2 regions of the Pseudomonas sp. VEM90 genome follow, and region 1 is predicted to be linked to the other one. Evidence: predicted binding sites of a transcription regulator. Region 1 holds the regulator's gene; the other holds the start of a gene.

Region 1 (3,195 bases):
GCGCGCTACGTGCTCAAGTACGGCGCGCAGAACCTGGCGCTGGTGAGCATGGACAGCTTCCGTATCGGCGCCCAGGAGCAGCTCAAGACCCTGGGCCGCATCCTCAACGTGCCGGTGACTTACGTCGACCCGGGCCAGTCGCTGGCAGCAGCGCTGGAGCCGCTGCTGCGCAAGCGCGTGGTGCTGATCGATACTGCCGGCCTGCAGGCCAGCGACCCTGCGCTGCGCATGCAACTGGAAACCCTGGCCGGGCGTGGCATTGCCGCGAAGAACTACCTGGTGCTGGCCACCACCAGCCAGAAGCAGGTGCTGACCGCCGCCTACCACAGCTACAAGCGCTGTGGCCTGGCCGGTTGCATCCTGACCAAGCTCGATGAAACGGCAAGCCTTGGCGATGTGTTGAGCCTTGCCATCAGTCATGAACTGCCAGTGGCCTATCTTACCGATGGCCCACGCATTCCTGACGACCTGCACCTGCCGCGGGGCCACCAGTTGGTCACGCGGGCCGTGAATGTGCAGCAGCAGGACGAGCCCAGCGAAGAGGCCATGGCCGACATGTTCGCTGATCTCTATCACAACCCACGGCGAGCGGGTTGACCATGAAGCGTGTGCAAAGTCGCTATGCCAAGGGGCACGCAGAATTGCCCTACGTGTGGCCTGAGTCCCAGCGAGACAAGGTAAAGAACAGACATGGGTAGCATGCATCCCGTACAGGTGATCGCCGTGACCGGTGGCAAAGGTGGCGTCGGCAAGACTAACGTTTCAGTGAACTTGTCCCTGGCGCTGGCCGAGCTTGGCCGCAGGGTCATGTTACTGGACGCCGACCTGGGCCTGGCCAATGTCGACGTGTTGCTGGGCCTTGCCCCCAAACGTACCCTCGCCGATGTCATCGAAGGGCGTTGCGAGCTGCGTGACGTGATGCTGCAGGGCCCTGGTGGTGTGCGCATCGTGCCGGCAGCCTCGGGCACCCAGAGCATGGTGCACCTGGCCCCGGCCCAGCACGCCGGGCTGATCCAGGCGTTCAGCGAAATCGGTGACAACCTCGATGTGTTGGTGATCGATACTGCTGCGGGTATTGGTGACTCGGTGGTCAGCTTCGTTCGTGCCGCCCAGGAAGTGCTGTTGGTGGTGTGTGATGAACCTACCTCGATTACCGATGCCTACGCGTTGATCAAGCTGCTCAACCGCGACTACGGCATGAACCGTTTCCGTGTCTTGGCCAACATGGCGCAGAGCCCGCAGGAAGGGCGTAACCTGTTTGCCAAGCTGACCAAGGTCACCGATCGCTTCCTTGACGTTGCCCTGCAGTACGTGGGTGCCGTGCCTTACGACGAATGCGTGCGCAAGGCGGTGCAGAAGCAGCGTGCCGTCTACGAAGCCTTCCCCCGCTCCAAGTGTGCACTGGCCTTCAAGGCGATTGCGCAGAAGGTCGACAGCTGGCCGCTGCCGGCCAACCCGCGCGGTCATCTGGAGTTCTTTGTCGAGCGCTTGGTGCAACCCACCAGCGCGGGACCCGTACTATGAACGCCAGCGGTTTCAAGATGTACAGCCGGGCGGCGAAGGATGCCCAGTACGAGCTGATCGAACGCTACGCCCCGCTGGTCAAGCGCATCGCCTACCACCTGTTGGCCCGCTTGCCGGCCAACGTACAGGTCGAGGACCTGATCCAGGCCGGCATGATCGGCCTGCTGGAAGTGGCCAACAAATACGACGCCAGCAAGGGCGCCAGCTTTGAGACTTACGCGGGTATCCGCATCCGCGGCGCCATGCTGGACGAAGTGCGCAAAGGTGACTGGGCACCGCGTTCGGTGCACCGCAACACTCGTATGGTCAGTGATGCCATGCGTGCAGTAGAAGCCAGAACAGGCCGTGACGCTAAAGATCATGAAGTTGCTGCCGAACTCCAATTGAGTCTCGATGATTACTACGGGATCTTGAACGATACCCTGGGCAGCCGCCTGTTCAGCTTCGACGACCTGTTGCAGGATGGCGAGCACGAAGGGCTGCATGAGGATGGCGCCAGTGGCCAGGTCGAACCTGCGCGCGGGCTGGAGGAGGAGCGCTTCCAGGCTGCCCTGACCGAGGCTATCGCCAACCTGCCGGAGCGTGAGCGTCTGGTGCTGGCGCTGTACTACGACGAAGAGCTGAACCTCAAGGAGATCGGTGAGGTGCTGGGGGTCAGCGAGTCGCGGGTCAGCCAGTTGCACAGTCAGTGTGCCGCGCGCCTGCGCAGCCGCCTGGGGGAATGGCGGGCGCGTTGAGCCCGCTGTCGTTGCAGTCGTTTTCCACGTTGTACCGAATTGAATGAGTGCGTGCTCGGTAGGCCGAGCGCGTTTGAGACTGCTTGGAGGTCTAATTGGACAAGAACATGAAAATCCTCATCGTTGACGACTTTTCGACGATGCGGCGGATCATCAAGAACCTGTTGCGTGACCTGGGTTTCACCAACACCGATGAAGCCGATGACGGCACCACGGCGTTGCCAATGCTGGAAAACGGTCACTACGACTTCCTGGTGACCGACTGGAACATGCCGGGCATGTCCGGCATCGACCTGCTGCGTAAAGTGCGTGCCAGCGACAAGCTGAAAAGCATGCCGGTGTTGATGGTGACCGCTGAAGCCAAGCGCGACCAGATCATTGAAGCGGCCCAAGCCGGCGTCAATGGTTATGTGGTCAAGCCGTTCACCGCTCAGGTGCTCAAAGAGAAGATCGAGAAGATCTTCGAACGCGTCAACGGCTGAGTCACGTTACGGGGGGCGCGTCATGGATTCATCACAAACGTCTTTGGGCGAGTTCGAATCGACCCTGAAGAAGCATGCCCAGGAGTTGGTCGAAAGCCTGGAGCGGGGCCGTTTCGGCGAGGCGGTGCAACTGATTCACGAGTTGAACCAGACCCGCGACCGCGGCCTGTATCAGGAAGTCGGCAAGCTGACTCGCGAGTTGCACAGCGCCATCGTCAGTTTCCAGATCGACCCCACCATGCCGCAGGCAGAAGAGGTGTCGCAGATCACCGACGCCACCGAGCGCCTGTCTTACGTGGTCAAGCTCACCGAAGGCGCGGCCAACCGCACCATGGACCTGGTCGAGGAAAGCACACCAGTGCTCAATGAGCTGGCCAGCGAGGCCAAGGCCCTGAGCACCGACTGGCAGCGCTTCATGCGCCGCGAAGTGGCTGCGCCGGAATTTCGTGATC
Region 2 (3,195 bases), on a different contig from region 1:
TGCTCAGCTGAGTGGGGGACTGCTGCGTCGGCTCGGTCTTCACTTCCGGATTGATGGTTTTGTCCGGCGCCATTTCCGGTGAACCACCCAGGTCGATGACATAAGGCGTGCCACTCTCGGAGAAACCGATTGGGTCCTGGAAGTAGCCGGCAATGGCGATCTTCTGCTCAGGCGTGGCCGTGGACAACAGCCACAGCACCAGGAAGAACGCCATCATCGCCGTGGCGAAGTCGGCAAAGGCGATTTTCCAGGCGCCACCATGGTGGCCGCCGCCAAAGCGCTTGACGCGCTTGACGATGATGGGCTGATTGTTCTCCATGACTCAGCGACCGCGAACCGCTTGTTCCAGTTCGGCGAAGCTTGGGCGGTGCTTGGGGTACAGCACCTTGCGCCCGAACTCGACCGCCAGCGAAGGTGGCATGCCCGACGCCGAGGCCACCAGCGAAGCCTTGATCGATTCGTAGAGGTTCAGTTCTTCCTTGGCATCGTGCTCCAGGCACTTGGCCAAAGGACCGAAGAAACCGTAAGCCGCCAGAATACCGAAGAAGGTACCCACCAGCGCCGCACCTACGTGCATGCCGATGGCCGCCTGGTCGCCATCGCCCAGCGAGGCCATGGTCACCACGATACCCAGTACCGCCGCAACGATACCGAAGCCGGGCATACCGTCGGCGATGCCGGTCACCGCGTGGGACGGGTGCTCCAGCTCTTCTTTCATGCTCAGCAGTTCCATGTCGAACAGGCCCTCGAGCTCGTGTGGGGCCATGTTGCCGGTGGACATGATGCGCAGGTAGTCGCAGACGAACGCAGTCATGCGCTCATCGGCCAGTACCGTCGGGTACTTGGCGAAGATCGGGCTGGCAGCGGCGTCCTCGATGTCGGCCTCGATGGCCATCATGCCTTCGCGACGGCTCTTGTTGAGGATTTCGTATACAAGGCCCAGCACCTCCAGGTAGAAGGCATGGCTGAAGCGCGAGCCGAACATCTTTATCGACTTCTTGATGACATGCATGGTCATGTGGCCAGGGTTGGCCTGCAGGAATGCACCGAAGGCCGCACCGCCGATGATCAGTACTTCGAACGGCTGGATCAGCGCTGCGATCTTGCCGTGGGAGAGTACGTAGCCGCCGAGCACGCTCGCGAATACGACGATGATGCCGATAATTTTAGCCATAGGTTCAAAGCACTTGCTGTCGTGGTCAGGGGAAGAGACGGGAGCTTTAAAACTCTTCTTCTACTTATCGGCAGAACTGCGCCAGACTATAGCCACTCAATGCGAAAAGCCAGTTCGGACTGATGTCAAAATGCCAATTGAAACCAAGGTGCCCACTCAGGCCCCGCGTACGCTAGAGGCCTGGGTAAAGCTGCTCGAGAGTGTTCGCATCCCCGTGCCGAAGCACAGCTACGACCGGGTCATGGCCGCCATCCACGATAACCGCCGCTCGCTGCGCGATATCGCCGAACTGATGCAGGATAGCCCGGCACTGGTGCTGTCAGTGATGCGCGAAGCCAATCACCCCACCAATGCCAGCCTCGCCGAGCCCGCCGAAAGCCTGGAAGTCGCACTCAACCGCCTGGGCCTGGAGCGCAGCGAGCAGCTTCTCAAACGCCTGCCGGCACTGCCCGTGGAGGAGATTCCGCCGGTACTGTGCCAGTTCCAGATGATCAGCCAGCATGCGGCACAGCAGGCCAGCGGCCTGTTCGCCAGCCGCCTGGCACGGCTGTGGCAAGAGATTCACTGGGGCAGCCTGCTGTTCCTGTCGCCACTCTGGCCACTGGCACTGGCTTACCCCAAGCTGCTCGACACCTGGGAACTGCGGGTTATTCACAAAGGTGAAGACGCCGCCCACGTCGAGGAAGAACTGTTCGGCGTGCGCATCATGGCGCTGTGCCAGACCATGGCCGAGTATTGGCGCCTGCCCCAGTGGGTCACCCAGGGCTATCGCCTGCTGCTGGAAGAGCGCGAGCAACTGGCCCAGGTGCTGAGCATCGCCCGCGACGAAGACCTGCTCAGCCAACAGCACCGCCTGGATGCCGAGCCCGGCTTGCGACGTTGGTTCAACCAGCCGGCCAATACCGTACTGCTGGCCAACAACCTGGCCCTGGCGGCACAGGTCGGCTGGGACAACCCGCACCTGCTGCGCTGGCAACTGCTGACCGCGCTGTACCTGCAAACCACGCTGGAAGACGTGCAGCAGCAAGTGCACCAGCAGGCGGCTGCCAGCGCCCGCCGCCACGCCCGGCATGCCCTGTTCCACCCGGCCGAGGCTTTGATCTGGCCGTGGCACCAACGCCGCCCTCACCCGGACATGCTGGCCCCGCCTCCACCCAGCAGCGACGACCTGGCGCGCTGGCGCACGCTGTGCCAGCACCTGCTGGCCCAACCCAGCCCGTTCACCAACGCCGTGCACCTGGCCACCCAGGCCCAGGAAGCCCTGCTGGCCTGCGGCATGCAACGCATCATGCTGCTTAGCCTGGACAAGGCCAGCGACTACCTGCGCGTGCAGCAAATTGCCGGTCTGCCCAAGGAGGCTGGGGCCCTGGCCCTGCAGGTATCACAGAACAAGCTGCTGCAAAAGCTGCTGAGTCAGGCCGGGCAGCTGCGCATCACACCGGAAAACCACAGCCAGTTCTCGGCGCTGATGCCTGCCCCGCTGCGCGCTTTGTTTCGCAGCGAGCATGTTCTACTTCGCTCGCTGGCTGCGAACGACCAGGTGCTGATGCTGCTGGTCGCCGACCAGGGCTGCCGGCCGATGGCCGATATCAGCGTGCAAGCCTTCGGCAAGACCGCGCAATGCATCGAGCGGGCCTTGTCGGTGTTTACCAACCGCAAGGGTTGAGCCTTGCGCTACAATCGCCCCTCTTTCCACACTGGAGACCGTGGATGACCGACTTTTCCGGCCTGCCCCTGGTGATCGAAGCTGCAGACCTGCTGCCACGCCTGGATTCGCCGCAACTGATCCTGGTCGACCTGAGCAGCGCCAACCGCTATGTCAGCGGGCATATCCCCGGCGCGCGCTTTGTCGAAGGCAAGCGCACCCAGCTCGGCCAGCCCCCGGCGCCCGGCCTGCTACCGGCCCTGGGCGAGCTCGAGAAACTGTTCAGCGAACTAGGCCACCGCGCCGACGCCGTGTATGTGGTGTACGACGATGAAGGCGGTGGCTGGGCCGGGCGCTTCATCTGGCTGCTCGATGT

What was found. The regulator FliA, encoded in region 1, starts transcription of late flagellar genes. The targets are predictions, from matches to a motif close to CTAAAGTTTNNNNNNNNNNNGCCGNTAA.
Region 2: a site for FliA is predicted at 1,239-1,266, ahead of motA (flagellar motor stator protein MotA). Genes of this name have one in related genera too.

What each region holds. Positions count from the first base shown of each region.
Region 1 is NZ_JBTRAR010000008.1:41,728-44,922, forward strand. It holds gene flhF (flagellar biosynthesis protein FlhF) at 1-597, shown strand, start outside; gene fleN (flagellar synthesis regulator FleN) at 691-1,524, shown strand; gene fliA (RNA polymerase sigma factor FliA) at 1,521-2,261, shown strand; gene ACYCCG_RS10005 (chemotaxis response regulator CheY) at 2,369-2,743, shown strand; gene ACYCCG_RS10010 (protein phosphatase CheZ) at 2,766-3,195, shown strand, end outside.
Region 2 is NZ_JBTRAR010000022.1:56,766-59,960, forward strand. It holds gene motB (flagellar motor protein MotB) at 1-319, opposite strand, end outside; gene motA (flagellar motor stator protein MotA) at 323-1,174, opposite strand; gene ACYCCG_RS20005 (HDOD domain-containing protein) at 1,305-2,840, shown strand; gene ACYCCG_RS20010 (rhodanese-like domain-containing protein) at 2,885-3,195, shown strand, end outside.